2 regions of the Streptomyces sp. XH2 genome follow, and region 2 is predicted to be linked to the other one. Evidence: riboswitches for the same ligand, from Rfam matches in the RefSeq annotation. Region 2 holds a riboswitch; the other holds the start of a gene.
The links. A riboswitch is a leader RNA that binds a small molecule or an ion and turns the genes downstream of it on or off. The one in region 2 is predicted to bind cyclic di-AMP.

Region 1: linked by a shared signal. The riboswitch ahead of ACOTKD_RS27045 (M23 family metallopeptidase) and the one ahead of ACOTKD_RS11020 (C40 family peptidase) in region 2 are both predicted to bind cyclic di-AMP.

The regions. Positions count from the first base shown of each region.
Region 1 is NZ_JBMMMZ010000013.1:310,995-326,202, forward strand. Features, by position in the region: gene ACOTKD_RS27035 (DEAD/DEAH box helicase) at 1-1,567, shown strand, start outside; partial or broken gene ACOTKD_RS27040 (PP2C family protein-serine/threonine phosphatase) at 1,831-2,925, shown strand; cyclic di-AMP (ydaO/yuaA leader) riboswitch at 3,139-3,272, shown strand; gene ACOTKD_RS27045 (M23 family metallopeptidase) at 3,282-4,601, shown strand; gene ACOTKD_RS27050 (aldo/keto reductase) at 4,671-5,615, shown strand; gene ACOTKD_RS27055 (hypothetical protein) at 5,668-5,967, opposite strand; gene ACOTKD_RS27060 (DUF3427 domain-containing protein) at 6,053-9,190, opposite strand; gene ACOTKD_RS27065 (MrcB family domain-containing protein) at 9,354-10,457, shown strand; gene ACOTKD_RS27070 (PrsW family intramembrane metalloprotease) at 10,506-11,843, opposite strand; gene trmB (tRNA (guanosine(46)-N7)-methyltransferase TrmB) at 11,925-12,752, opposite strand; gene lhgO (L-2-hydroxyglutarate oxidase) at 12,810-14,024, opposite strand; gene ACOTKD_RS27085 (MFS transporter) at 14,322-15,208, opposite strand, start outside.
Region 2 is NZ_JBMMMZ010000004.1:338,282-353,489, reverse strand. Features, by position in the region: gene ACOTKD_RS11035 (DUF397 domain-containing protein) at 1-231, opposite strand; gene ACOTKD_RS11030 (helix-turn-helix domain-containing protein) at 241-1,119, opposite strand; gene ACOTKD_RS11025 (ATP-binding protein) at 1,322-1,759, shown strand; gene ACOTKD_RS11020 (C40 family peptidase) at 1,856-2,326, opposite strand; cyclic di-AMP (ydaO/yuaA leader) riboswitch at 2,331-2,506, opposite strand; gene ACOTKD_RS11015 (urease subunit gamma) at 3,245-3,547, shown strand; gene ACOTKD_RS11010 (urease subunit beta) at 3,560-3,871, shown strand; gene ACOTKD_RS11005 (urease subunit alpha) at 3,864-5,585, shown strand; gene ACOTKD_RS11000 (urease accessory protein UreF) at 5,585-6,328, shown strand; gene ureG (urease accessory protein UreG) at 6,951-7,658, shown strand; gene ACOTKD_RS10990 (urease accessory protein UreD) at 7,655-8,467, shown strand; gene ACOTKD_RS10985 (alpha/beta hydrolase) at 8,629-10,227, shown strand; gene ACOTKD_RS10980 (hypothetical protein) at 10,404-10,604, shown strand; gene ACOTKD_RS10975 (SSI family serine proteinase inhibitor) at 10,734-11,162, shown strand; gene ACOTKD_RS10970 (hypothetical protein) at 11,200-11,358, opposite strand; gene ACOTKD_RS10965 (cytochrome c oxidase assembly protein) at 11,488-12,441, opposite strand; gene ACOTKD_RS10960 (6-phosphofructokinase) at 12,533-13,558, opposite strand; gene ACOTKD_RS10955 (type 1 glutamine amidotransferase) at 13,679-14,407, opposite strand; gene ACOTKD_RS10950 (MurT ligase domain-containing protein) at 14,437-15,208, opposite strand, start outside.

The DNA.
Region 1 (15,208 bases), on a different contig from region 2:
CACGACCCCGGCGCTGCCGCCGGTCGCGTCCTTCGCCGACCTGGACATGCCGGCCGCGCTGCTCTCCACGCTCACCCGCGAGGGCGTCACCGAGCCGTTCCCCATCCAGGCCGCGACGCTGCCGAACTCGCTCACCGGCCGTGACGTCCTCGGCCGCGGCCGCACCGGCTCCGGTAAGACCCTCGCGTTCGGCCTGGCCCTGCTGGCCCGTACGGCCGGCCGCCGCGCCGAGCCCGGTCGCCCGCTCGCGCTCGTTCTCGTCCCCACCCGCGAGCTGGCTCAGCAGGTCACCGACTCGCTCGCCCCGTACGCCACCGCCGTGAACCTGCGGACGGCCACGGTCGTCGGCGGCATGTCGATCGGCCGCCAGGCCCAGACGCTCGCGCGCGGCGCCGAGGTGCTCGTCGCCACGCCGGGCCGCCTCGCGGACCTCATCCAGCGCGGCGACTGCAAGCTCGGCGACGTGCGGATCACCGTCCTGGACGAGGCCGACCAGATGGCCGACATGGGCTTCCTGCCGCAGGTCACCCGGCTGCTCGACCAGGTCGACCCGGAGGGCCAGCGGATGCTGTTCTCCGCGACCCTCGACCGCAACGTCGACCGGCTCGTCCGCCGCTTCCTGTCCGACCCGGTGACGCACTCCGTCGACGCGTCCGTGGGCGCGGTCGCCACGATGGACCACCACCTGCTGCACGTCACCGAGACGGACAAGAAGGACACGGTCACCCGGATCGCCGCCCGCGACGGGCGCGTGATCATGTTCGTGGACACCAAGCGCGGCGCCGACCGGCTGGTGAAGAAGCTGCTCTCCGAGGGCGTCCGCGCCGCCGCGCTGCACGGCGGCAAGAGCCAGCCGCAGCGCAACCGCACGCTGGACCTCTTCCGTACGGATCAGGTCACGGCGCTGATCGCCACGAACGTCGCCGCCCGCGGCATCCACATCGACGGCCTCGACCTCGTCGTGAACGTCGACCCGCCCATGGACCACAAGGACTACCTGCACCGCGGCGGCCGTACGGCGCGCGCGGGCGAGTCCGGCACGGTCGTCACGCTGGTGCTGCCCGAGCAGCGGCGCGAGATGAGCCGGATGATGGCCACGGCCAAGATCTCCCCGAACGTCGTCACCGTCGGCCCGGACCACCCGGAGCTCGTGCGCATCACGGGCGCCCAGGAGCCGAGCGGCGTGGCGGTCGTCATTCCTCCGCCGGTGCCGGCCCAGGCGACGCCGCGCAAGCGCAGCGGCGGGGGCTCGGGTGCCTCCGCCGGAGCGGCCGGCGGGGCTGCGGCTGCTGCCGGGTCGCGCGGGTCCCGGGGCACGCGCGGGTCGCGTGGCGGTCGTGGACGCGGTCGCGGGGAGGGCTCTGCCGGGGCTTCCTCTTCCGGTTTTGGTTCCTCTGGTTCCTCTTCCGGTTCCTCCTTCGCCGGCGGTGCCGGTCGTGGTGCGGGCTCCGGCGCGGGCCGCGGTGCCGGTGGCGGCGCGGGCCGTGGGGCCGGCGGCGGTGCCGGGCGTGCCGGTCGCGGTGGCAACGGGGGCGGGGGCGCACGGCAGCGCCGCGCGTCTTCCTGACGGCCGGGGGCCGGTGTCCGGCCCCTGACTGCCCGGGCCCCTGACTGCCCGGGCGCCTGACTGCTCGGGCGCCTGACTGCTCGGATGCCTGACTGCTCGGACGGCGGACCGGTCGGGCGGCGGACCGGTCGGGGTACTGACCGGTCGGGGTACTGACCGATCGGGATCCTGACCGGTCAGGTACCTGAGTGCCCGGGCTCCTGGCCCGGTGAGTTCCCCGATCGGCCGAGCACCGTTCGCCCGGTGACCTCCCGCCCGGAAGGGTGGGAGGGGTGAGCCGAACTGCCTGCCGCGCCGCGGGGCGCACCGTCCGCCGCGTTGCCCGTAGGCTCCCGGCCTTCCTGATCACCGGCGGCGCCCTCTTCGGGCTCGGGGCGCCCGCGAACTACACCTGCGCCCCCTTCCTCTCCGCCGCCCCCCTCGTGGCGGCGCCCCTGCACACCCTCCGCGCCACCGTCGCGGCCGCCCTGGCCGCGGTGGCGGTCGCGGTCGGCCTCGTGATCTACCACCGGCCGTCCGACACCGGTGAGGCGCTGGCCGAGATCGCCACCATCGGCACGGTCTCCCTGGTCGCACTGGGCATCAACCGCATCGCCCGCCGCAGCGACCAGCAGCTCGCCTCCGCCCGCGGCATCGCGGAGGCCGCTCAGCGCGCCGTCCTGCCCGCGCCTCCCTCCCGCATCGGCGGCCTGCGGGTGGCCGCGCGCTACGTGGCCGCGCACGCCGGCGCCCGGATCGGCGGGGATCTGTACGCGGTCCAGGACACTCCTCACGGCGTACGGGCCGTCGTCGGCGACGTCCGCGGCAAGGGCCTGGGCGCGGTCGAGGCCGTCGCCGTCGTGATCGGCGCCTTCCGTGAGGCGGCCGAGCAGGAGCCGACGCTGGAGGGGGTCGCGGGGCGGCTGGAGCGCGCACTGCAGCGGGAGGGCGCGCGGCGCGGGAACCTGGACCAGTACGAGGGCTTCACCACGGCCGTCCTGGCGGAGCTGCCGCCGGGGCAACCCGTACTCCGCCTGCTGAACCGCGGCCACCCGCCGCCGCTCCTGCTGCACGCGGACGGGCGGGTCGGCGCGGCCGACCCCACCGTGCCCGCCCTGCCGCTCGGGCTGGGGGACCTGGGGGTGTGGGCGGACCGGGCCGAGGAGCGGGAGTTCCCCGCGGGGTCGATGCTGCTGCTGATGACGGACGGGGTGACCGAGGCCAGGGACGCCGACGGCGCGTTCTACGACCCGCGGGCGGAGCTGACGGGTCGGCAGTTCAAGAGCCCGGAGGCGCTGCTGGACAGCCTGGTCGCCGAGGTCACGCGTCATTCGGGCGGTCAGGCGGCCGACGACATGGCGCTGTTGGCGATCCGGCGCGGCGAGCGAATCGAACAGCATTTCGTGGAAAGCATCGACAGGCTCCGTGGGCGGACGTCCTGTGAAGAGCTGTCAGGGAGAGCGGTGGATTCGGGCTTTCGGCTTGGAATCCACCCGGCATGTCTATTAACGTTCGATAACGGAGCGCGGTCGTCGCAACCGCCACAAGAGGCGGTGCACCGTGCGCCTTCGCCGAATCCCGCGGGCACAGCACCATCTGATACACCGGCACGTTCTGGGAACCGGGGAACCACCACCCTGGGGTGAATCGGGCCGCACGCGGCCCGTAGGAGACCTTCCTGCTCCGAACCCGTCAGCTAACCCGGTAGGCGAGAAGGAAGGAAAGGAGTGCCTTCGTGGCATCCAACGAGCCTGCCGATCCTTACGAGCTGCCCGCCCCTTACGAGCCTGCCGCCTCGTACGAGCGCACCTCGTACGAGCAAGCCGCTTACGAGCACACCTCGTACGAGCGCGCCTCCTACGAGTCCTACGGGCACGCCTCCTATGAGCAGGCCTCCTACGACCCGCCGCTCGTACCGGCGTACGCACCGCCGTACGAGCCGGACCCGGAGCCGTCGCACGGGGCGGACCGGCCCGCGCATGAGCGGTCGTACGAACCCTCCGCCTTCAGCGCCTTCTCGTTCGGCGCGGGCCGCGGGCGCCACCGCGTCGTCAAGCAGCGCGGCGGCACGATGGCCCGCAGCGGTGCCGTGCTCGGCGTGGGCGTCATCGCGGCGGTCGGCGCGGGCGGGATGGCGAGCGCCCAGGAGCGCCCGGCGGCCTCGATATCCGTGCCCGACCTGGCGCAGCTGCCGGGGGTGGGCTCGTTCTTCGCGGGGAGCGCGGCGGGCACGGCCGACTCCCTCGGCGAGGAGACCGGTGCGGCTGCTTCCGAGGTGGCCCAGGAGGCGGCGAAGGCGGGTGAGGCGCTCCGGGCGAGGATCATGGAGCAGGCCGATCACCAGCAGGGCGTGGCCGAGGACGAGGCGCAGGCGGCCCAGGTGAGGGTGGCCGCGGCGGCGCAGAAGCAGGCGGCGGAGCGCAAGGCGGCCGAGGCGGAGGCGGCGCGGACCGCGGCGGCCGCGGCGGCGGAGCAGAAGCAGGCGGAGCAGGGCCGGACGCCGGAGCGGACGCAGGCGCAGACGCGGACTCACGAGCGGACGCCGGAGAAGACAGAGGAACGGGCCCCCGAGAAGAAGCAGGCCGAGAAGCAGGCCGCGAAGCGGACGGAGAAGAGGGCGAGCTCGGGCAGGGCCTCCGCCCGTCGTTCCGGGCAGTCCGGAGCGTTCACCCTCCCCGTCGGCTCGTACACCCTGACGGCCGGCTTCGGGCAGGCGGGCAACATGTGGTCCGCGCACCACACGGGCGAGGACTTCGCCGCCCCGACCGGCACGCCGGTGAAGGCGGTGGGCGGCGGCACGATCACCCAGGCCGGCTGGGCGGGGGCGTACGGCTACCGCATCGTGCTGAGGCTCGACGACGGTACGGAGCTGTGGTTCTGCCACCTGTCGTCGATGGTGGCCACGTCGGGCAAGGTCGCTGCGGGCCAGGTCATAGGCCGGGTCGGCGCGACGGGCAACGTCACGGGGCCGCATCTGCACCTGGAGGTCCGGCCGGGCGGTGGCGCACCGATCGATCCGCTGGGGTGGCTGCGGGGCAGGGGCCTGCAGCCGTAGCCGACGGCGCTGCCGGGCGAGCGGAGCCGAAACGGAATACCTGCTCCGGTAAGGACGCTGAGATGATGCATGGCTGACATCCACAAGAAGATCGGCAACCTCTCCGTCCACCCGCTCGCCCTCGGCGGCAACGTCTTCGGCTGGACGGCGGACGAGGCGGAGTCCTTCGCGGTCCTCGACGCGTACGCGGCGGCGGGCGGCAACTTCATCGACACCGCCGACGTCTACTCCGCCTGGGTCCCGGGCAATCAGGGCGGCGAGTCGGAGACCGTCCTCGGCAACTGGTTCGCCTCGCGCGGCAACCGCGCCGACATCGTCCTCGCCACCAAGGTCGGCGCGGGCGTCCCCGAGCCGCGGGGCCTGCGCGCATCGGTGATCAAGTCGGGCGTGGAGGAGTCCCTGCGCCGCCTCCGCACCGACTACATCGACCTCTACTACACGCACTACGACGATCCGTCGGTGCCGGTGGAGGAGTTCATCACCGCGCTCGACGCGCTGGTGAAGGAGGGCAAGGTCCGCGAGATCGCGGCCTCCAACATCACGCCGGAGCGCCTGCAGGAGGCCCTGGAGTTCTCGGACGCCTCGGGTCTGGCCAAGTACGTGGCGATCCAGCCCCACTACAACCTGGTCTCCCGCGACACCTACGAGGGCGCCCTGGCGTCCGTGGCGGCGCGGCACGGCCTGGCGGCGGTCCCCTACTGGGCCCTGGCCTCCGGCTTCCTCACCGGCAAGTACCGCCCCGGGGCGGCCGTGGACAGCGCCCGCGCGGGGGCGGCCGGCAAGTACCTGGAGTCGGAGCGCGGCCTCCGGGTCCTGGCCGCCCTGGACCAGGTAGCCGCGGCCCACGACGCGGAGCTCGCGACGGTGGCCCTGGCCTGGCTGGCGGCCCAGCCGACCGTGGCCTCCCCGCTGGCCAGCGCCCGCACGGTGGACCAGCTGCCGGCGCTGCTGGCGGTGGCGGACCTGAAGCTCACGGAGGAGGAGCTGAAGAGCCTGACGGAGGCGTCGGCGTAACCGATGAGGGCCTCGGGCGGAAAAGACGCCGCCCGAGGCCCTGTCCTGCTGATCAGGCCCGGCTCTCCACCACCCAGGAGGCAAGGGCCACCCCACCGGCAACGGCGAACACGGAAGGCCAAGCCCCGATCTTCTTGGCCAGCGGATGAGACCCGCCGAACGCGGCAACGTACAGCCCGGTCAGCGCCGCGGCCTTGGGCGCCCCGACCGCCCCGGCCCACTGCCGAGCAGCCACCCCACCGGCCACAGCCAGCGCAACCCCACCAAGCGGCCGCTTCTTGGTCCACCGGGCAACCGCGTACCCACCAACAAGCCCACCCGCAGCAACCACACCCGCAGGAACCCGAGCCATCCCGCACCTCCGCATCAAGAAACCCAACGGTTTCGAGGCTACGCCGGGCTGCTGTCCAGCGTTGTGCGCGGGCCAGCAGCGCAGATCAACCAGCAGCGATGGTGGAGTACGTCCACACGTCGGCCGGCATCTCGTGCTTGAGCTTCCAGATGATGCCCATGGGGTTGCTGCCCTCGTGCGAGACGTACTCAGCCGGGCCCAGCAGCATCCAGGGCTGTGCGCCACCTATGTCGTTCTTCTTGTACCGGCGGACAAACAGGAAGACGTCTGAGCCCTGCGCCTGGTGAGTCTGGTACCGGACGCCTGTGGGCGAAGTGCTGGACGTCTGGTTCTGGGACTCCCAGTGGAAGAGCTCAGGGCTCCTCGCGTAGTCCTTGTAGCGCGTCTCCGGAGAGAAGTCCTTCTCATCTTTCTCAAGGGTGATGAGGAGAGCATCTACCTTGGCGTCCTGGCACCACTTCACCCCCTCACGGAAATGACCAGGCAGAAATCCTCCCAGCTCCGCTGCTCCCAGGGCGGGAAGGATCTCTTCTCTGCTGTAGGAGGCGTGCACGGTCAACGGGGTGTTGGCACGAGAGCCAATGAGCTGGACGGGGAGGTGCTGCGTGTGAGCGAGGTTGTAACTCAGAACCTGTCGCAGTTCGCTACGAAATGCTGTTTGGCCAGCAAGCGTACGGAAGCCTTCGTCGTATGAGGTGAAGTTACCGCCGAGTGGCCAAAGCGTGAAGAAGAGCATGCGGGCGTACGCCCGTTCGCGCTCGTCCAAGGCCTCGTACGTAGGGGCGCCGTCTTCGAGAAGCCGGCTGTAGGCAGTTACACGGTCGGGGTCGTCGACGTGGAGGAATGCTGCGACGCGCTTAAGTAGGGCCTCTTCGCCTTCGGGTCCGCCCTCGGGCAGGAGGCGGGCCCTGCGCAGCAGTCGCGTCCAGGAGTTGCCCGAGCGGTAGAGCTCCTTGAGCTCGCGCTGGCTCTCGCGAAGGTAGTCCGGAAGCTTGGGCAGAGCGTAGGCGGCAACCTCTCTCGTCAGCTGTGTGACGTTGACGTTGATCTGATTCTTGATGTTCTCCAGAATGCGTTTCTTGGACTTCCGATCGAGCACGATCTGGCAGCCGGAGGGCAGCAGCGGGAAGTCCTGCTCCATGTTGTCGACCAGGCGCTTGCGGGTGAGGTTGGTCAACGCGCGGAACTGCTCTTCGAAGCGGAACTCCTTGCGATGTTGCCCGATGAAGTCGAGGACCGTGAGGACGGCCTTGTCGGGCGTACGTCGCAGGCCGCGGCCGAGCTGCTGGAGGAACACGGTGGCACTCGAGGTAGGCCTGAGGAGGAGCAAGGTGTCCACGTCGGGGATGTCCAAGCCCTCATTGAACAAGTCGACGGAGAAGAGGATCTGGATCCTTCCGTCCCGCAGCTCGGTCAGAGCTTGAGCACGCTCGAAGGGCGGTGTTGAGCCGTCGAGGGCCTGGGCGTTGATGCCAGCCTGCTGAAAGAACTGAGCCATGAAGCGCGCATGGGCCACTGATACGCAGAAACCTAGGGCGCGCATGCTGCTTGGGTCAGTCACCTTGTCTTGTACGGCCTTGGCGACGAGGCGGGCCCTGGCGTGATTGCCAGTGAATAGCTTGTCCAACTCGTTTGTGTCGTAGGCTCCACGTTTCCACGTGAGACCTTCCAGATCCACGCTGTCGGCGATGCCGAAGTAATGGAAGGGGCTGAGTAGGTCATTTTCCAATGCCTCCCACAAGCGCATTTCAGCTGCGATGCGGCCGTCGAAAAACTCATCTTGAACGTTCTGGCCATCCATGCGCTCAGGTGTCGCGGTCAGGCCTAGGAGTTCTGTCGGCTTGAAGTGGTCCAGGACGCGTCGATAGGTCGGTGAGGCGCCATGATGAAACTCATCAATGACGATCACGTCGAAGTGATGCGGCGCGAAGCGTTCTAGAGCTTGAGCGGACAGGGACTGGACACTGGCGAAGACATGCGTCCATTCTTCGGGAATATTGCCGCCAACCCAGAGTTCTCCGAAGTTGGCGTCGTTCAAGACGTGTTGGTAAGTTGCTATGGATTGCTTGAGAATTTCCTTGCGGTGCGCAACGAAGAGGAGTTTGAGTTTGCGATCCTGAAGCGTTGTGCGTAGCGCCCGATAGTCGAGCGCGGCCATGACCGTCTTTCCTGTGCCTGTGGCCGCTACGAGCAGATTCTGGTGACGGTCGTGCACATCGCGTTCGATCTGCAGTTGCTCCAGCATGTCCTTCTGGTGCGGGAACGGCCGTACCTCCAGGCCGGACAGGCTGAGGGTCGTGCCGTCTCCCCGCTGCCTACCCCCAGCTTGCTTCAGTGCCTCGTCCAGCCGCTCTCCGTCCCTCTCCGGGACGTAGGTCTCGAAGGCCGCCTCGCTCCAGTACGAGTCGAACGTAGCCTCAAACTTCTTCAGTACTGATGGGGTCGCCACGGACGATAGCCGCACGTTCCACTCCAGGCCGTCGAGGAGCGCGGCACGAGAGAGGTTGGAGCTGCCCACGTAGGCGGTGTCGTAGCCGCTGTTTCGACGGAGCAGCCAAGCCTTGGCGTGTAGGCGCGTGGACCTGAGCTCGTAGTTGACCTTGACTTCGGCGTTGAAGTCCCTGACCAGACGGTCCAGTGCCTTCCGTTCCGTGGCTCCCATATAGGTGGTCGTGATGACACGGATGGGTACGCCTCGGGACGCTGCACCTTCGAGGGACTCTTCCAACACGCGCAGGCCGTGCCACTTCACGAAGGCGCAGAGCAGGTCAACGCGGTCCGCCGTGGCGAGCTCGGCTCGCAACTCGAAGCCTAGGTTGGGGTCCTCGGGTGAGTTGGTGAGCAGCGCGGTGTCGGACAGGGGGGTGGCGGGACGGACGGTGTAGGCGCCTGCGGCTTCCTGCTCGGCGATGGCGAGGAGCTGGCGTGGGCCATCTGCGATGACCTCGATCCACTGTTGCGCTCCTTCGAGACTGCTCATGGACTCGAGGATGTGGTTGGCCGCCGTTACCTGCTCGGACGGGTTCAGTGAGGCAAGGATCCGATGGACGGTTTGGCCGATGTGGCGCGCCAGCACGTGGGGAGTGGAGTGCTCGCCGACCGGTTGGGCGGTGGCCCGCCAGCCGTTGGCCTGCAGAGTCATCAGGTGCTCTTCGAGGCGAGAGGTGATCAGCTGCTCGTAGAGCCCTGGCACGGGCGTGTGGTGGCTGAAGCGTTCAGTCATGGACGTATGCCCCCCTTGTCTTCCAACCAATGGCCAAGTTCTACCAGCGGGGTACGACAGGGCGGTGGCACGTTCTGTACAGGGATCGCGCCCAACGGCGCGTATCTGTCGAGACTTGGCCGCATGGCGATGTCTTTCGATCGCTTCTGCATAGGGTCTGGTCATGGGGATCCGTGATCTGCTGCTTGAGATAGGTGCGACGTACGACGCCACCTTGGGCACGAAGGAAGATGTTCCTGCGCAGGCGCTCCTGCGCGACGCCGGCCAGCGCCTCGCTACGACCGTGCCAGTGGGCTACAAGGTTGAGGGGCACGGGGGGAACGGGAACGCGGCGGAGACGCCTTGGATCGGGGTCTTTGATCAGCGCCTGAACGACGACCCGAAGGCAGGTCTGTACCTCGCCTACATCTTCGCCGCCGACCTCGAGACCGTGACCCTCACGCTCCAGCAAGGTATGACCCGGCTGTCCGAAGAGCTGGGGAAGGGGGGTCGGCTCCGAAGCTACCTGGAGACCAGGGCAGCGGCGTTGCTGGCTGAGCTTGCGGCGGAGTCGGTGGCTGGCTGGGAAGCCCGACCCGACTTCAAGAGCGCGGTTGCAAGGCCGTTGTCCTATGAAGCGGGGAGCGTGGCGGCGCGTTGCTACGACCTGGGCGCCTTGCCGAACGAGGATGCCCTCCGCATGGACCTTTGGCACCTGGCCGAGGTCCTACAGCAGGCTGCTGCGGCCGAGGGGAGGGTCGCGGTCGAGACGGCGCCCAGTGGGCTACAGGTGTCCTACGTCGCGAAGGTGGACCACAGTAAGCCCAAGGGCCTGAAGGGCTTCCGCCCCAAGGACAGTAGCGACTACGTAGCTCACATCCCTGAGCGCACGATCAAGAAGACTCGCGATCACGAGGAACTGATCAACCGGTTTGTGGAGTACATCAGCGGTCGTGGGTTCACGGCAGACACCGAGCACCCCAAGGACATCGTGCTGCGGAGGGGCGGGCACGAATGGTTGGTGGAAGCCAAGACCGTGAAGCGCAGCAACCCCACATCGGCCGTGCGCGAGGCCGTAGGGCAGCTCTTTGAGTACAGCCACTTCCTCTACGAGGGCGACGGCGACGGGGGACACGAGGTTGCCAAGCCCTACCTGCTGGCGCTGTTCACCGAGGACATCAAGGCGTACGCCCCGTACCTGGAAAGTCTGGGCATAGCCTCGGTCTGGATGACCTCCGGGGGCTGGGAAGGCACTCCGTCTGCGGTCGCTGCCGGCCTGGTCGATTGAGGGAAACGATTCGGCGCTCTGAAGGTCTCCCTTCAGAGCGCCGAATCGTCAGCGGTACTGCCCCGGCCCCTGGGGCCAGCCGGCCCCCCACGCCGGCGGAGGTGCGAACGGCCGAGGCAGTGTCGCCGAAGCCTGGGTCAGGGCCGGTTGGGCTATGTGTTTGCGGGTCCAGAGGTGGTGGAGGAGTTCCTGTTCGCGGGCGGTGAAGTCGGGGCCCGCCGTGCCGTTGTGGGCGCGCTGGCGGAGGAAGGCCAGGGACGTCGCGAACGAGATGTACTCCGCCACCGTGCGGGCCGCCGCCGGGCCGCCGGTGCGCCGGGCCACGTCGCGGGCTATGCCGCGGGCGCGCATCGAGGAGAGGGCGAGGGGCTCGGGCGGGGTGAGCCAGCCGGCGATCTGGTAGGCCGGGAGGAAGGTGCGTATCGTGCGCAGCTCGTTCTGGCGGGACCAGATCGCCAGCCAGGTCAGGACGCCGAAGACGGGCACCATGAAGAGGGCGTAGACCGCGAGGAAGGCCAGGGGCGACAGGCTGGCCGAGCCGTTCCAGACGGAGTGCAGGACCATCGCGGTGAGCAGGCCCGCGAGGGGGACGAGGACGCGGATGACCTTGCGGCGCGGGGCCAGGGTGGCCGCGATGCCGAAGCCGAGGCCCGTCATGGTCGTGAAGAGCGGGTGGGCGAACGGCGACATCAGGACGCGCATGAAGAAGGTGGCCGCCGTGGCCGCCGGCACGCCCTCGTGGCCGAAGCTCTGGTCGGTGGCGAAGGCGTTGCCCAGGTAGAGGATGTTCTCGGTGAACGCGAAGCCCGTGGCGGTGATGCCCGCGATCACCACGCCGTCGACGGTGTTGTTGAAGTCCCGGCGGCGGAAGAGGAACAGCAGGAGGACCGCGGCCGCCTTGCCGGTCTCTTCCACCACGGGCGCGACGAAGGTCGCCCCCCACTTGTCGGCCTCCGGGCGCTGCGCGAGGTCGACGGAGCTCAGCAGCCACTCGGTGGCGTAGCCGTTCGCGATGATGGCCATCAGCGTGGCCGCGCACGCGCCCCACGAGAAGGCGAAGACCAGGTTCTTCCAGGGCTTCGGCTCGACGCGGTCCATCCAGCGGAACGCCGCCACCAGCAGCGGCACGGGCAGGACGGCGAGGCCGAGCCCCACCAGGAACCCCTCGGTGCCGGTCTGCTCCCGCACCAGGGCCAGGATGACCAGGCCGCACAGGGCCAGGAGCAGGATCAGCCCACCGGCGCGCACCGCCTTGTTGTCCCACAGGGCGCGGCGCGGTTTGTAGCGCCAGCCCGCGGGGGCGGGCATCGCGGGAAAGTTCGGCTGCTGACCGGAGGCGGGCACCGGCCCGGCTACCGGCTGCTGGTGGGGTGGGGACTCATGCACCCGATGACCCTAACCAAGGGACGTCGGGGCGGCCTCGTTATTCCGGGGGCCGGTGCTCTCCCCGGCCGCCCCCGGCGTGCGTCAGTGGGCCTTGCGGCGGAACAGCAGGTCGTGGACCACGTGCCCCTTGTCCAGGCCCTGGCCCTCGAACCGCGTCAGCGGGCGGAACTCCGGCCGCGGCGCGAAGCCCCCGTCCGGCTGGGTGTTCTCGAAGTCCGGCGCCGCGGAGAGGACCTCCAGCATCTGCTCCGCGTACGGCTCCCAGTCCGTCGCGCAGTGCAGCAGCGCGCCCGGGGCCATGCGCGTGGCCGCCAGGGCCAGGAACTCCGGCTGGATCAGCCGGCGCTTGTGATGCCGCTTCTTGGGCCACGGGTCCGGGAAGTAGACGCGCAGGCCCGCGAGGGAGTCCGGAGCGAGCATCTCGCGGAGCAGGATGATCGCGTCGCCGTTGGCGACCCGGATGTTGTCCAGGCCGTTCCGCTCGGCCAGGCCGAGGAGGTTGCCCTGGCCGGGGGTGTGCACGTCGCAGGCGAGGATGCCCGTGCCCGGGTCGGCCGCCGCCATCTTGGCCGTGGCCTCGCCCATGCCGAAGCCGATCTCCAGCACGACCGGCAGCTCGGGGTCGCCGAAGAGCTCGCCGAGGTCCAGCTTGCTCAGGCCGTCGATGTCGAGACCCCACTTGGGCCACAGACGGCGCAGGGCCTCGCCCTGGCCGGTCGTGACCCGGCTGCGGCGCGGCTGGAAGGAGCGGATGCGCCGCTCGTGGTGCGAGCCCGCCGGGTCCGGCGCCGGACCGTCGGGGAACATCGGCTCGCGGCGGCGGCCGGGGGCCTGCTGCGCAGGGACCGGCGCCGCGGCAGCGTCGGCGGCCGGAGCGGGGGCTGAGGGGGATGCGTGGTTCTCGGACACAGTTATTCAATTCTACGGGCGCGCGGGAATTGACCATGGGATTCCGGTCTCTGCAGGTCAGAGGGCATCCATCGCCCGCAGGGCCCGCCGCGCCACCTCCCGCCCGATCGGCAGCGAGGCCGTCGCCGCCGGCGAGGGAGCGTTCAGCACGTGCACCATCCGCGGCGACTCGGCGAACAGGAAGTCGTCCACGAGCGTGCCGTCCCGCAGCACCGCCTGCGCCCGCACGCCCGACGGCGCCGGTATCAGGTCCGCCGCCGTCAGCTCCGGCAGCAGCCGGCGCGCCGCCTGCGTGAAGGCGCGCTTGGACAGCGAGCGCCGCACCTCTCCCGCGCCGTACCGCCAGTGGCGGCGGGCGAGCTGCCAGGAGCCGGGCCAGCCCACCGTCCCCGCCAGCTCGCCGGGGCGCACCGTCAGCCGGCCGTAGCCCTCGCGGGCGAGCGCCGGGACCGCGTTCGGCCCCAGGTGGACCGTGCCGTCGATGCCCCGCGTGAGGTGGACGCCCAGGAACGGGAAGGCCGGGTCCGGCACCGGATAGACCAGGCCGCGCACCAGCTCCGTCCGCCCCGGGGCCAGCTCGAAGTACTCCCCGCGGAAGGGGACGATCCGCACGTCGGGGTCGTCGCCCGCGAGCCGCGCGACGCGGTCGCTGTGCAGACCCGCGCAATTGACCAGCGCGCGGGCGCGCAGCACCTCGCCGAGCCCCGTGCGCACCGCGACCGCCGCACCGCGCCGCCCGATCACGCGCGCCTCCGCCCCGTACCGCACGGAGGCCCCCGCATCCTCCGCCAGACGGACCAGGCAGCGCGCCACCGCGCCGTAGTCGCACACGCCCGTCGAGCCGACGTGGATGGCCGCCGTGCCGCGGACGTGCGGCTCGTACTCGGCTATCTGGGCGGGGCCGAGCTCGCGCACCGGCACGCCGTTCTCCCGGCCGCGCTGGACGAGGGCGTGCAGCCTGGGCAGCTCCGCCTGGTCCGTGGCCACGATCAGCTTGCCGCTCACCTCGTGCGGCAGGCCGTGCTCGGCGCAGAACTTCACCATCTCCGCCGCGCCCCGCACCGCGAACCGCGCCTTGAACGACCCCGGGCGGTAGTAGATCCCGCTGTGGATCACTCCGCTGTTGCGCCCGGTCTGGTGCAGCGCGGGGCCCGGCTCCTTCTCCAGCACCACGACGCGCGCACCCGGCCGGGCGCGCGTGATCGCATAGGCCGTCGACAGGCCCACGATGCCCCCGCCGACCACCAGCACATCGCAGTCGTACGCCCTCACCACGTCACCTCCCCGCGCCTGCCGGCACACCCGCGACCGGGCATCCGGGACCCCTCGGCGCCTCACCCACGCCCCCCATCATGACCTGCGCCACTGACATCCGGTCGAAACCCAGGTCATACATCGGACAGGCCCAGGTCAGACTTCGGGCAGGCCGAGGTCAGACTTCGGGCAGGCCGAGGTCAGACTTCGGACAGACCCACGTCGGACGCCGGACGGGAGCACCCGGGTCAGGAAACGATCACGCGCTCACGCCGGAACCCCCGCCGGGACCACCAACAGCACCGGCAGCCGCCCTCACGCCAGCGACACCAGCAGCGGCCGCGCCCTCTCCCGCAGCTCCACCACCCGCGGCTCGTCCCCGTACGGCTCCAGCCGGTGCAGCAGATCGCGCACGTACTCCGTGGTGCGCGCCGAGGAGATCCGGCCCGCGACCTCCACGGCCCGCGTGCCGGCCGCGCAGGCCGCGTCCAGATTGCCGGACTCCAGCTCGGCGACGGCGGACACCACGAGCCGCAGCCCGTGCGAGCGGACGAACTCCTCCGTCGGCCGGGCCAGCGCCTGCTCCGTGAAGCGCTGCACCTGCCGGGGCATGCGCAGGTCGCGGTAGCACTCGGCGGCATCCGCGGCGAACCGCTCGTGGGTGTAGAAGTCGAGCCAGGACGGGTCCGGATCGCCCGCACGGGCCCGCTCCAGCCAGCCCTCGGCGGCCTTCAGCGCGGCACCGCACGCGGGTGCGTCCCCGGCCTTGGCCTGGGCGCGGGCCTCGACCAGGCGGAAGAAGCTCATGGTGCGGGCGGTGGCCAGGCCGCGATTGCGCTCGAGGGCGGCCTGGGCCAGGTCGACGCCCTCGTCGGCGAAGCCGCGGTACGTGGCCTGCAGGCTCATCGAGGCCAGTACGTAGCCGCCCAGGGGCACGTCCGCGGCCGCGCGGGCGAGCCGCAGGGCCTGGATGTAGTACCGCTGCGCGGCCTCCTGCTGGCCGGTGTCGAAGGCCATCCAGCCGGCCAGCCGGGTCAGCTCCGCGGTGGCGCCGAAGAGCGAGCGCCCCACCTCGTCGCTGTACGAACCGAGCAGCAGGGGCGCCGCGTCGACCCGCAGGCACTCGGGGACCATCGACGAACGCCAGTCGCCCCCGCCGTACTTGGAGTCCCAGCGGCGCGCGTCCTCCGCGGCCTCCCGCA
Region 2 (15,208 bases):
CTAGCGGAGACCGGCGCGCAGCCCTTCGACGAAGCAGGTCCACGAGGCGGAACGGAAGAGCAGGGCGGGACCGGCCGTGTTCTTGGAGTCGCGCACGGCGAGGAAGCGGCCCGGGAGCGGTCCGGCCGTCTCGACGCAGTTGTTGTATCCGGTGCTGTAGCTACTGCGCCGCCACGAGGCGCCGCGGAGAGACGAAGGGGCGGCAGGTACGTACCGAGGCATTGCGGACATGGTGCCTCCTTACGCGCCGTCGTTGATCCCGGCGATGAATTCCAGTGAGTTCTCGTGCGAGAGCGCGTGTTCGCGCAGCGTCGTGAATGCCGCGCCGTACGCCCGGAGGTCTTCTTTCCGCTCCAGGTAGAGGCTACTCGTCAAGTGGTCGAGAACAACCACATCCAGATCAGCAATGCGCGGAAATGAGAAGATAACAAAAGGCCCGGTGATGCCGATATGGCCGCCGCTGGAGAACGGCAGGACGTGCAGCCGCACATGCCCCAGCGACCCCGTCTCCACCAGATGCCGCAACTGCCCTGCCATGACCTCCGGGCCGCCCACCTCATGGCGCAATACCGCCTCGTCCAGCACGGCGCACACCTCCAGCGGCCGCTCGCCCCGCAGCACCGCCTGCCGCGCCATGCGCACCCGCACCAGCTCCTCGACCAGTTCCGGAGCGGGATCGCCCAGCGCCGCGCGCGTCACGGCCCGGGCGTAGGCGGGCGTCTGCAGCAGGCCGGGCACCACGGTGGTCTCCAGGGTGCTTAACCGCGAGGCCTCCGACTCCAGGCTGATGAAGTCCAGATAGGCGGGCGGCAGCCGGTCGCGGTAGGCGTACCACCAGCCGCGCCGGGCCCCCGCGCCCTCGCCCGGCACGGGCGACCCCGCCCCGCACAGCGCCCCCAGCAGCACGCGCAGTTCGGAGTCGGTGACCCCGTAGGCGTCCAGGAGCCGTGCCACGTCCGACGGTTTCACGCCACTTGCGCCCGTCTCGATCCGGCTGACCTTCGACTGGTGCCAGCCCACCGCGCGCGCGGCCTCCAGGCTCGTCAGCCCGGCCAGCTCGCGCTGGCGGCGCAGCTCCGCCCCCAGTTTGCGGCGGCGCACCGCCGGTCCGTACCGCATTCGGCCCTGCCCTCCCCTAGATCACTGCCACTGTCGCTGTCATACGTCAGTGTCAATAGCCCAGTGTGCCGGGCGAATACGGTCGCTCGTCGCAGAGTTCACTGCTTTGAGCGACAGATATATGCATATCTTGGTGGATCGCTCCCATCACAGGCGTTATCAGTGACAGTCTGTCGAGACATCGGCTGAAAGGGCCACCGCCATGGCAGACCACCAAGAAGCCACCGTCACCCTGCCGAGCGCCCCCGGCTCGGTATCCACGGCGCGGCGTTATGTCGCGGAGGTGCTGGCCGACTGGGGGCTGCCGGGCGGGACGGACACCGCCGAGACCGTGCGCCTGATCGTCTCGGAGCTCGCCACCAACGCCGTGCAGCACACCCGGGGCCAGTCGCCCACCTTCACCGTGGACGTCCGCCTCGACCGCGACCAGCAGCTGCGCATCGGGGTCACGGACAGCCACCCCCGCTTCCCCCGGCGGCTGCCCGCCGCGGTCCAGCAGGACAACGGCCGCGGCATGGTGATCATCCGCTGTCTCACCGCGGAGTACGGGGGGCGGCTGTTCTTCACCCCGACCTCCGACGGCGGCAAGACGGTGTGGATCTCCCTCCCCTGGACCGTGCCGGTCAGCGCCGAGCGCTGAACTCCCCTCCGGCCGGCCAGGCCCCCCGCACGGGGTGCGGGGGGCCTCGGACCCCTTCGGGGCGGTCGCGGGCTCGTTCGCCCGGGGGTCAACGGATCAGCCGACCCGGCCGTAGAGGACGCTGTTGGTCCAGATCCGCTCCAGGCGGACGACCGCGCCCGTCTTGGGCGCGTGCCAGATCCTCCCGTCCCCGGCGTATATCCCGACGTGGTAGATGCCGCGCCCGGAGACGAAGAAGACCAGGTCGCCGGCTTCGCGTGCGGACCGCGGGATGTGCTGCGTGCTGTTGTACTGCTGGGCGGCGGTGCGGGGCAGGGACTTGCCGGCCCGCTTGAAGGAGTAGAGCGTGAGGCCCGAGCAGTCGAACCGGTAGGGGCCGGTCGCTCCCCACTGGTACGGGGAGCCCTGCTTCGAGGCCGCGATCCGGAGTGCCGTGGTGGGGGCGGAAGACGCTTCCGCCTCTGCCGCGCCGCCCGGTGCCAGCACCGTGGCGCCGACCGCGGCGAGAGTGAGGGCCGATGCGGCACCGGCCCTGGACAGCTTCGACGGACGTTTGTGCGCGCTCATGCGCTAACCCTTCGTCAGCCGCCTGTGAAGGATGACCTGTCGGGTTCGGGCAGGCGAAGGTTGCCCGGCCGTCGTCAACGGCTTCACCCCAAGGGCCGACCGCACTACTCTTGGTCGTCCCACCACTCTTGGGTCCTCCATCCCTGCCGTGCACTCAAGTCGACCCGGCATCCCGTCGGCGGCAGGGTTCGGCGTCCGCCGGGACCGCCCCGCCGGGGTGGCGGGGTCTTGTCGTCGCAGGGATCTTGGCGCAGCCGCCGTGCGGATTCCGAGCGGAACCGGGGGTATGTGAGGCTGATCACTCCTGGGCAATTCCGGTGGACAAAGGGCGAATTGATCAGGTGCGCGCAAGCCGGCTGAGGGGCTGGCCTGCGGCGGTTCGTACCCGGCCGGGCGCAATCCGGCCGTCCGCCCCAAATCGATCACCGCGCCCCGTCTACGCCGTGATCCTCCATGGGGCGGAGCCGGGTTTATTCGCGTGCGGACCCCCGGCCCTCCGGCGCACATGGCGCGGAGATCCCTTCGCCCCCGGCGCTCTGCGCCGGAGCCCTGTACCGCCCGCGTCGGCACGGCCCGTCCACACCTTCCGTTCGCCCGGTTCGCACACGTCTGCGAGCCGGGCCGCGGCCGCGGCCCGGCGACGGCGGTGTCTGCGGTGCCCGTAGCCGGCGGTACGTGTCGTGCGGGCGGACGGCCATGATCCGGCCCAGATGATCCAGTAGGTGCATGCGACAGCGGGCCCGCAGTGCTCTGGCCATGACAACGCAAAGAGTGAGTTAACGCGTTGGAAAAGGTTCGGCCCTAATCTGCAATCCCTGGCCCCCGGCCGAAGAACCCCAGGTCAACACCGTGTTGAACTTCGGGTGGCGGCCCGGTGTGTCCATCCGGGACCCCCGGGACGACAGTGAGGTGGCACCCATGCAACTCTCCCCGCGCGAGCAGGAACGCCTGCTCCTCCACGTGGCGGCCGACGTCGCCGCGCGGCGCAAGGCCCGTGGCCTGCTCCTCAACCACCCCGAGGCGGTGGCCCTCATCACCGTGCACGTCCTGGAAGGCGCCCGGGACGGCCGCACCGTCGCCGAGCTCATGTCCTCCGGCCGCAAGGTGCTCACCCGGGGCGAGGTCATGGAGGGCATCCCCGAGATGATCCCCGACGTTCAGGTCGAGGCCACCTTCCCCGACGGCACCAAGCTCGTCACCGTCCACGATCCCATCTGCTGAAGGGGCGGACCGATGATCCCCGGAGAGATCCTGCACGCCGCCGGACCCGTGGCCCTCAACCAGGGCCTGCACCGCACCCGGCTCACCGTGCTCAACGCCGCCGACCGCCCGGTGCAGGTCGGCTCGCACTACCACTTCGCCGAGGCCAACCCCGGCCTCGACTTCGACCGGGCCGCGGCCCGCGGCAAGCGCCTCGACATCGCCGCGGGCACCGCCGTCCGCTTCGAGCCGGGCATCCCCGTCCAGGTCGACCTCGTGCCCATCGGCGGCAAGCGCATCGTCGAGGGCCTGCGCGGCGAGTGCGGGGGACCGCTCGATGAGTGAGCTCAGCCGCGTCGCCTACGCCGACCTCTACGGACCGACCACAGGCGACCGCGTCCGCCTCGCCGACACCGGCCTCGTCGTCGAGATCGAGGAGGACCGCAGCGGCGGCCCCGGCCACGCCGGCGACGAGGCCGTCTTCGGCGGCGGCAAGGTCATCCGCGAGTCCATGGGCCAGTCCCGCGCGACCCGCGCCGACGGCGCCCCCGACACCGTCATCACCGGCGCGCTCGTCCTCGACCACTGGGGAATCGTCAAGGCCGACGTCGGGATCCGCGACGGCCGCATCACCGGCATCGGCAAGGCCGGCAACCCCGACACCATGGACGGCGTCCACCCCGACCTCGTCATCGGCCCCGAGACCGAGATCATCGCCGGCAACGGGAAGATCCTCACCGCCGGCGCCGTCGACGCCCACGTCCACTTCATCTGCCCGCAGGCCGCCGACGAGGCCCTCGCCTCCGGCGTCACCACCCTGCTCGGCGGCGGCACCGGGCCCGCCGAGGGCAGCAAGGCCACCACCATCACCCCCGGCGCCTGGCACCTCGCCCGGATGTTCGAGGCGATGGAGGGGTACCCCGTCAACATCGGCCTGCTGGGCAAGGGCAACACCGTCTCGTACGACTCGATGCGCGCCCAGCTGCGGGCCGGCGCCGTCGGCTTCAAGATCCACGAGGACTGGGGCGCGACGCCCGCCGCCATCGACGCCTGCCTCGCCGTGTGCGAGGAGAGCGGCGCCCAGCTCGCCATCCACACCGACACCCTCAACGAGGCCGGCTTCGTCGGCGACACCCTCGCCGCCATAGCCGGCCGCTCCATCCACGCCTACCACACCGAAGGCGCCGGCGGCGGGCACGCGCCCGACATCATCACCGTCGTCTCCGAGGCCAACGTCCTGCCCAGCTCCACCAACCCCACCCGGCCGCACACCGTCAACACCGTCGACGAACACCTCGACATGCTGATGGTCTGCCACCACCTCAACCCGGCGGTCCCCGAGGACCTCGCCTTCGCCGAATCCCGCATCCGGCCGAGCACCATCGCCGCCGAGGACGTCCTGCACGACCTCGGAGCCATCTCCATCATCTCCTCCGACTCCCAGGCCATGGGCCGCATCGGGGAGGTCGTGCTGCGCACCTGGCAGACCGCGCACGTGATGAAGAAGCGCCGCGGCGCCCTGCCCGGCGACGGCCCGGCCGACAACGCCCGGGCCCGTCGCTACGTCGCCAAATACACCATCAACCCCGCCGTCGCGCAGGGCCTCGACCACGAGATCGGCTCCGTGGAACAGGGCAAGCTCGCCGACCTCGTGCTCTGGGACCCCGCCTTCTTCGGCGTACGCCCCCAGCTCGTCATCAAGGGCGGCCAGATCGCCTACGCGCAGATGGGCGACGCCAACGCCTCCATCCCCACCCCGCAACCCGTCCTTCCCCGGCCCATGTTCGGCGCCCATGGCCGCGCGCCCGCCGCCAACTCCCTCAACTTCGTCACCCAGTGGGCCATGGACGACGGCCTCCCGGAACGGCTGGGGCTGGGCAAGCGGTTCGTCCCCATACGGTCCACGCGCGGCGTGACCAAGGCCGACATGCGCAACAACGACGCCAGGCCGAGGGTCGAGGTCGACCCCGACACGTTCACCGTCACCGTCGACGGAGAAGTCATCGAACCCCGGCCCGCGGCGGAACTGCCGATGGCCCAGCGCTACTTCCTGTTCTGATGACAGGGACCACCGAAGCCGCGGCGGCCGCCCCGCCGGGGGCGCCCGCCCCGCCCGGGCCGGGCCGCGGGGCGATCGCCGCCCTCCTCGTCCTCGCCGACGGGCGCTTCCCCGCCGGAGGGCACGCGCACTCCGGCGGGGCCGAGGCCGCGGTCAAAGCGGGGCGGATCACCGACGGGCCCACCCTGGAGGAGTTCTGCCGGGGACGGCTGCACACCGCCGGGCTCACCGCGGCCGCCCTCGCCGCCGCGGCCGCCACCGGGGTCGACCCGCTCGCTCTCGACGCCGCCGCGGACGCCCGCACTCCCGCACTCGCCCTGCGGGCCACCACCCGGCGCCTGGGCCGGCAGCTGATGCGCGCCGCCCGTGCCACGTGGCCCTCGGACGCGCTCGACGCCCTCGCCGCGGCCCGGCCGCGCGGCGCCCACCAGCCGGTCGTCCTCGGCCTCGCGGCCCGGTCCGCGGGACTGGGCCCGCTGGACGCGGCCTACGCCTCCGTCTACGAGTCGGTCAGCGGCCCGGCCACCGCGGCCGTACGCCTGCTGAGCCTCGACCCGTTCGACGCGACGGCCGTTCTGGCCCGGCTCGCACCCGCGATGGACGCGGTCGCGGCGCGGGCGGCGGAGGCCGCGGCGCGGGCGGCGGTGGAGGGCCCGGACGCCCTGCCGGCCTCCGCGGCCCCCCTGCTCGACATCACGGCGGAACTCCATGCGGCGTGGCCGGTACGCCTCTTCGCAAGCTGATGCGCGCCCGTCCACACGGCCTGGCGGCACCTGCGCATTCCGCCGGACACACGCCGCGGTGGCTTGCCGCCGTCGCGGCGGGCTCTTTCTTCCCTGCGGCGTGGCATGGCGGTCCGCCGGCACGTCCCACCGCCGCGACGGCGATCGACCACCGCGCGGCAGCCCGGCGGTGCCGAAGTGCGCCCGGACGGCTCCGGCTACCGGGCACTCGGCCGCGCACCCGCGGCCGTGCATATCTCGCTGGTGCGGCGAACCTCTCTGCCGCGACGGCGATCGACCACCGTGCGGCAGCCCGGCGTGCCGATCCACACCCGGACTGTGCCGGCTCCGGACAGCGCGCCGCGTGCTCGCCGCCGTGCGTACCTCGCCGGTGCAGCGAACCTTTCCGCCGCGACGGCGATCGACCACCGCGCGGCAGCCCGGCGGTGCCGCACCGAGCCCGGCCCGCGCCGGTTCCCGTCACCAGGCCGTCGCCACCGTGCGTACCCCGCCGGTACGGCGCACAACTCTCCGCCGCAACGGCGATCAGCCACAGCGGCGAGGGCCCGGCGGCATCCGCAGTCACCCGCAATCACCCGTAGCCACCTGAACTCTTTCGATCACCGACCCCCCGGAGGGGACCATGCACCTGGACCACCCCGAGACCTACCCCCACCGCCACACCTACGGCGCCGCCTCCCCCGTCCGCCCCGACGGCTCGCGCCGCGCACTCCGCATCGGGCTCGGCGGGCCCGTCGGGTCCGGTAAGACGGCGACCGTCGCCGCCCTGTGCCGCGCGCTGCGCGACGAGTTGTCCATCGCCGTCGTCACCAACGACATCTACACCCGCGAGGACGCGGAGTTCCTTCTGCGCAACGCCGTCCTGCCGCCGGAGCGGATCACCGCGGTGGAGACCGGGGCCTGCCCGCACACCGCCATCCGCGACGACATCTCCGCCAACCTGGAGGCCGTGGAGGACCTGGAGGCCGCGTTTTCCTCCTCGGGGGCGGGGCCGCTGGACCTCGTCCTGGTGGAGTCCGGCGGCGACAACCTCACCGCGACCTTCTCCAAGGGGCTGGTGGACGCGCAGATCTTCGTCATCGACGTCGCGGGCGGCGACGACATCCCCCGCAAGGGAGGCCCCGGCATCACCACCGCCGACCTGCTCGTCGTCAACAAGACCGACCTCGCCCCGTACGTCGGCGTCGACCTGGCGGGCATGGCGCGCGACGCGAAGACGCAGCGCGGCGAGCTCCCCGCCGTCTTCACCTCCCTCGTCACCGAGGGCGGCGTGGAGCCCGTCGCCACGTGGGTGCGCGCGCAGCTCGCCGCGTGGACCGCGGCGCCGTGACCACGGCCCTCGCACCGGCGGGGCCCGGCCTGCTGGCCTCCGCCCAGGTCGTCGCCGCGGCCGACGGCAGGGGCGGCACCGCGCTGCCGGTCCTCGACGGCGCCGGCCCGTTCGCGCTGCGGCGCCTGCGCTCGGTGGGGCGTGAGGCGCGCGTGTGCCTGGTGGGCGCGATGAGCGCGCCGCTGGGCGGTGACGCCCTCGCGCTCTCCGCCGAGGTGGGCGACGGCGCCGCGCTGCACTTCCGCACCACGGCCGCGACCATCGCCCTGCCGGGCCGTACGGGCGCGCCGGCCATGTACGACGTCCGCATCCGGGTCGGCGACGGCGCGGTGCTGTACTGGCTTCCCGAGCCGCTGATCTCGGCCCGCGGCGGCGAGCTGCGGATGACCACGACCGTCGAACTCGCACCGACCGCCCGGCTGGTGTTCCGGGAGGAACAGATCCTGGGGCGCGCGGGGGAGCGGCCGGGGCGGCTGACCGCGCGGCTGACGGTCCGTCACGACGGGCGTCCGCTCTACGACCAGGAGCTGTCGTACGGGCCGGGGGCGCCCGGCTGGGACGGCGGGGCGGTCCTGGGGGGCCACCGAGCGGCGGGGCAACTCCTCGTCGTGGACCCGTCCTTCGCGGTGCGCCCGCCCGCGGCCCGGGCCCTGGGGCCGACGGCCGTCGTCGCCCCGCTGGCCGGGCCGGCCGTCGTCGTGAGCGCGGTCGCGCCGGACGGCCTGCAGCTCCGTACGCTGCTCGAAAGCGGCCTCTCCGGGGTGGATTTCGGTATACAACCCGATACGGATGATCCGGGACAGCAGTGACGAAATGCACCACTCGTGGCACGCCATGTTTCGTCATTCTTACGGATTAGTAAAGAACGCTCGTACGATCTGTCCATTGTGGGATGGGAGACGAAAGGATCCCCTTGCAGCATTGCGATCTCCGCCGCCCCAAGCGGCGTACCTTGCAGGGGGATTCCTACGTGAGACACACGTCAATACTCGGCGCGGCCGGCACCCTGGTGACCGGCGCGCTGGTGGCCGGGTTCCTGACCGCCCCGGCCGCCGGCGCGAGCGAGCGCGTGCCGGGCGGGGCCGCCGAGGCCCGCGGCGCGAAGGTGGCCGCCGATCGCGCGGCCAAGGCGGGCATCAAGTGGCAGGACTGCCCTGCCGCCTGGGGCCTCGAGAAGCCCATCCAGTGCGGCTACGTCACGGTTCCCGTCGACTACGCCAAGCCCGACGGGCCCACGATCAAGATCGCAGTGGACCGGGCCCGCTCCACCGGTACCGCGGACGAGCGCCAGGGCGCCCTCCTCTACAACCCCGGCGGCCCCGGCGGCTCCGGCATGAAGTTCCCGCGCCGGATCACCACCAAGGCCCCGCTGTGGGCCAAGACCGCGAAGGCGTACGACTTCGTGGGCTTCGACCCGCGCGGCGTGGGCCACTCCGCCCCGATCTCCTGCATCGACCCGCAGAAGTTCGTCGCGGCCCCCAAGGCCGACCCGGTGCCCGACAGCGAGGCCGACAAGCGCGCCCAGCGCAAGCTGGCCCGCGAGTACGCCGACGGCTGCGCCGAGCGCAGCGGCAAGCTGCTGCCGTACCTGACGACGGCGAACACCGCGCGCGACGTCGACGTCGTCCGGGCCGCCCTCGGCGAGAAGAAGCTCAACTACCTGGGCGTCTCCTACGGCACCTACCTCGGCGCCGTCTACGGCACGCTCTTCCCGGGCCACGTCCGCCGCCTGGTCGTCGACAGCGTCGTCAACCCGGACCGGGACAACATCTGGTACCAGGCCAACCTGGAGCAGGACATCGCCTTCGAGTCCCGCTTCAAGGACTGGGAGACGTGGGTCGCCAAGCACGACGACGCCTTCCACCTCGGCACCACGCAGGCCCAGGTCCAGAAGAACTGGGAGACGCTGCGGGCGTCCGCCAAGAAGAAGCCCATCGGCGGGGTCGTCGGCCCGGCCGAGCTGATCAGCTTCTTCCAGGGCGCGGCGTACTACGACACCTCGTGGGTCCCGGTCGCCGAGACCTGGAGCAAGTACGTCGCGGGTGACGAGAAGGCGCTCGTCGAGGCCGCCGGCCCCGACCTGTCCAACACCGCGGGCAACATCGCCTCGGAGAACAGCAACGCCGTCTACACCGCGGTCGAGTGCGCGGACGCCAAGTGGCCCACCAGCTGGGCCAAGTGGGACCGCGACAACACCCGCATCCACCGCCAGGCGCCCTTCATGACCTGGTCCAACGCGTGGATGAACCTGCCGTGCGCCACGTGGAAGGCCCCCCAGGGGAACCCCGTCGAGGTCACGACCCACAAGGGTCTCCCGCAGACCCTGATCATCCAGAGCGAGCGTGACGCGGCGACCCCGTACGAGGGCGCCGTGGAGCTGCACAAGCGCTTCAAGGGCTCCCGCCTGATCACGGAGAAGGACGCCGGCTCGCACGGCGTCACGGGCGAGGCCAACCCCTGCGTCAACGCCCGGCTCGACGCCTACCTCGTCGACGGCAAGCTCGACGCCCAGGACGTGACGTGCGCCCCGCACGCCACCCCCGAGCCGAAGGCCGCCGCGGCGAAGTAGCCCCACCGCACCGCACCGTGGCGCCCCGGTCCTCCCGGACCGGGGCGCCACCTGCGTTGTTGCCGCACCTCAGGCGCCATCGGGAGGGTTTTTGGCTGGATGACCATTTGATGAGCATTCTGGGAACCTCGACGGTTCTCGGTGTTTTGAGTGCAGTTCCCTCGTAGCCTGTGCACATGCCCGTCAACCCGGACCTCACCCAGTCGCCCGAGGAGATCAACGACGCGATCCGTGCGTTCCTGGCCGAGCGCCGCGGCCGGATGCTCAACGGTGAGGAGCGCAGGGCCTACGAGCGGTTGCGGGCGGAGTGGCTGGTGGCCGTGCGGGCCGGTGCGGGGGCGGCCGTGTCGTCCTCCTCGTGCGCCGGGGCGCAGTAGGGTGACTCCTCCCGCGGCCGGCCGGGTGGCCGGCCGCTGCCGCCCGGGGGACGGCGCGGCGCGGCGGCTTGCCGGGCCCGGTCCGCGCGCGATGGCCTTGACCCGGGCACCCCGCTCCAGGAGGCACCGATGTCCCTACCCCGTACCGCCGTGGCCGCCTCGGCGGCCGCCGCCGCGCTGCTCCTCCTCGCCGCACCGCAGGCCGCGGCGGAAGGCAAGCCGGGCCGGCCGGGCAAGCACGGCCGCGCCGGCGGCGCCGACGGGCAGTACTTCCTCACCGTCTCCGGCGCGCAGAACACCTGGATCCGCGGAGTGCAGCTGAGCTGCCCGGACGCCGACGGCCACCACCCGCACGCCGCCGAGGCGTGCACGACGCTGAACAAGGCGAAGGGCGACCCCGGCCGGGTGCCCGGCGCGGAGCACCGGTGCACCCGCCAGTACGACCCCGTGACCGCGACCGCCGAGGGCGAGTGGAACGGCCGCCCCGTCGTCTGGCACAAGACCTTCCCCAACGCCTGTGCGCTCGACGTGGCGACCGGGCCCGTCTTCCGTTTCTGAGCCCCGGGCCCGCCGCCGGGCCGCCCGGCTCCGGCGCTCACGTCCCCCGGGCGACGAGCGTCCCTATCGTCAGCAGCGACAGCATCACCCACGCGAACCACAGCCAGCCGTCGCTGCCGATCGTCACCGAATACGCGGTCACCACGACGAGGCCCCCCACCGTCAGCCCCGCCATCGTCTTCGCCGATCCGGGCATCCCCGCACCTCCTCACGGCGGCCCGTGAGCGCGCGGACGCGCGAGGGGCCGCGGCCTGGAGTCCATCGTCTCCCGGCCGCGGCCCCTGCCGCCAGATCCCGTGCGCATGCTCCCGCGTGCGCCCGTCCCTCAGGTCTCGCGAGAGCGCAGCGAGGCGAGGTACGCGTTGTACGCCTCCAGCTCCTTGTCGCCGTTGCGGTCCGCGGCGCGGTCGGAGCGCCGGGCCTGCCGCTGCTCGGAGCGGTACCACTGGTAGGCCAGCGCGAGCAGCACCACCACCGAAGGGATCTCGCTGAACGCCCAGGCGATGCCGCCGCCCGCCTGCTGGTCCTCCAGCGCGTCGATGCCCAGCGAGGCCGCCGGGTGCATGTACGTGCCGATCATCGGCTCCGACGCCATCATCAGCGCGATGCCGAAGAACGCGTGGAAGGGCATGCCCGCGAAGAGCTCCAGCATCCGCATCACGTAGCCCGGCCGGTGCGGGCCCGGGTCCACGCCCATGATCGGCCAGAAGAACACCAGGCCCACAGCGAGGAAGTGGACCATCATCGCGATGTGCCCGGTCTTCGACTCCATCAGGAAGTCGAAGAGCGGGGTGAAGTACAGCGCGTACAGGCTCGCGATGAACATCGGGATCGTGAAGACCGGGTGCGTGATGACCCGCATGTAGCGGCTGTGGAGCAGCGAGACCAGCCACTCGCGCGGCCGCCGGCGGCCGCCCCCGGCCGCCGGCAGGGCCCGCAGCGTCAGCGTCACCGGGGCGCCGAGCAGGACCAGGATCGGCGAGAGCATGCTGATGACCATGTGCTGCACCATGTGCACGCTGAACATGACCATGCCGTAGTCGTTGAGCTTGGTGCACATCACCAGCCACACGGTCAGCACACCGAGGACGAACGCGACGGTCCGGCCCACCGGCCAGGCGTCGCCGCGGCGCCGCAGCCGGACCACGGCCCAGCCGTAGAGGGCCAGCGCCAGCAGACAGCCGGTCATGAAGAACGCGTCGCCGCTGAACTGCAGCCCCCGTTCCAGCGTGAACGGCGGCATGTCCATGTGCATCAGGCCGGGCCCGCTGTGATCCATCCGCTCTCTCCCATTTCGCACCAAGGCGCCGGGACCAGACTAGAGGCGCCCCCGGCCGTGACCACGGCCGGGGGCGCCTCCTGCGCGTGGATCACAGCACGCACTCGACCTCGGTGTACCGCTCCTGCGGCACGGTCTTGAGCCGCTCGGCGGCCTCCGCGAGGGGCACCAGCGTGATGTCCGTGCCGCGCAGGGCCGTCATCATCCCGAACGCCCCGCGGTGCGCCGCCTCCACGGCGTGCCAGCCGAACCGGGTCGCGAGGACGCGGTCGTACGCGGTCGGGGTGCCGCCGCGCTGCACGTGGCCGAGGATCACCGGGCGGGCCTCCTTGCCCAGGCGCCGCTCCAGCTCCCCGGAGAGCTGCCGGGCCACACCGGCGAACCGCTCGTGCCCGTAGACGTCCGTGGCACCGGTCTCGAAGGCCATGGAGCCCTCGCGCGGCTTGGCGCCCTCGGCGACGACGACGATCGCGAAGCGCTTGCCGGCCTCGAAGCGCCGGCCGACGACTTCGGTCAGCTCGTCGATGTCGAAGGGCCGCTCGGGCACGACGATGGCGTGCGCGCCGGCGGCCATGCCCGAGTGCAGGGCGATCCAGCCGGTGTGCCGGCCCATCACCTCGACGATGAGCACGCGCTGGTGGGACTCGGCGGTGGTCTTGAGCCGGTCCAGGGCCTCGGTGGCCACGCCGACGGCGGTGTCGAAGCCGAACGTGACGTCCGTCGAGGCGATGTCGTTGTCGATGGTCTTGGGCACGCCGACGATCGGCAGGCCGGCGTCCGACAGCAGCCGGGCGGCCTTGAGCGTGCCCTCGCCGCCGATCGGGATGACGGCGTCCAGACCGAGGTCGGCCACGTGGCCCTTGGCCCGCTCGACGCCGTCCCGCAGCTGTGCGGGCTGGACGCGGGAGGAGCCGAGGATCGTGCCGCCGGTGGCCAGGATGCCGGCCACGGCGTCCAGGTCGAGGCTGCGGTGGTCGCCTTCGAGGAGGCCCTTCCAGCCGTCGTGGAAGCCGATGACCTCGTCGCCGTGGTCGACGACCGCGCGGTGCACGACGGACCTGATGACGGCGTTCAGACCGGGGCAGTCGCCACCGGAGGTGAGTACACCAATGCGCATGACAGGGAGAAACCTTCGCAACAGGGCGGGGGACCGGACCCCGTCGTCCGGTTGCGTCCCCGCCACCCTAACCGCGATGGGTGGCGGGGGACGCGACCGTCCGTCATGCGGTCGCCGGGGCTACGCCGACTGGGTCGCCGCGGCGATCCGCTCGGCGCGCAGCGCCTCGTACCAGCGGTCGTCGACCGGCGGCAGGGCGTTGACGTCCAGCGCCAGCTTGATCAGCATGTCCGAGATGTGCGGGTTGCGGGCCATCACCGGACCGTGCATGTACGTACCGAAGACGGTGTCGTTGTACGCGCCCTCGAAGCCGTCGCCCGTGCCGTTGCCGTTGCCGTAGCGCACGCGGGCGAACGGGCGGGCCGTCGGGCCGAGGTGGGTGATGCCCTGGTGGTTCTCGAAGCCCGTCAGCGGCGGCAGGCCCAGCGGCTCGTCGATGTCCGCGAGGACGTCGCCGACGCAGCGCTCGCCCTCGCCGCGGGTGCTGATGACGTCGAGCAGACCGAGGCCCTGCTCGCGCTGGCCCAGGTCGTTGATGAACTCGTGGCCCAGGATCTGGTAGCCGGCGCAGACCGAGAAGACGATCGCGCCGTTGGCGACGGCCCGGTTCAGGCCGCCGTCGCGGCGCAGCCGCTCGGCCGCGAGCCGCTGCGGGCGGTCCTCACCGCCACCGATCAGGTAGATGTCCCCGGAGGTCGGGATGGGCTGGTCGGACCGGATGTCGACGCGCTGGACGTCCAGCCGACGCTGGCGCGCCCGCCGCTCCAGGACCAGGACGTTGCCCTGGTCGCCGTAGGTGCTGAGCAGGTCGGGGTAGACCCACACCACACGCAGACTGTTCTGGCTCATGCTCACAATCCTTCTCAGTCTCGGCGGGGTCAGTTGCCGACGCGGCGGCGGACGTCCTGGAACGCCGTGTAGTTGGCGATCAGCTCGATCTTGCCGGGCGGGCACTGCTGCACGGCCTCGTCGACGGTCTCGCAGACCCGGAAGTCCAGGCCCGCGACCTCCAGCCGGACGGCCAGGTCCAGCTTGCGGTCGCCGATGACGAAGATCGGGTGGCCGGCGAGGCGCGGGTAGTCCACGTCCCACAGCCAGGAGGTGTCGGTGCCGTCGGCGCCGCGGGCGTTGACCGCGAGGATCACCGGCGCGGGCGGGCCGTCGATCAGCGAGAACGTCTCCAGCCAGCCGGCCGGGTTCTTGGCCAGCAGCAGCCGGATGTCGCGGCCGAGGAACTGCACCACGTCGAACCGGCCCGCGACCGCCTGCACCTGGTACATCCGCTCCAGCGCGACCTGCGGCGGGACGCCGAAGGTGGCCGCGACGGCCGCGGAGGTGGTGGCGTTCGCCTTGTTGGCCCGGCCCGGCAGCTGCAGGTGGATCGGCCAGGCCGAACCGTGCGGGTCGAGGACGTAGTCGCCCGACAGCGCCCAGCTCGGGGTCGGCCGGCGGAAACCGCACTCGCCGCAGAACCAGTCGTCGCCGGGGCGCTGCATCACGCCGCCGCACGACGGGCACGACCAGGCGTCGTCCTTCCACTCCTGGCCGGCCGCCACCCACACCACGTTCGGCGAGGAGGAGGCGGCCCACACGATCAGCGGGTCGTCCGCGTTCGCGATGATCACTGCCTTGGTGCCGGCCAGGCCCTCA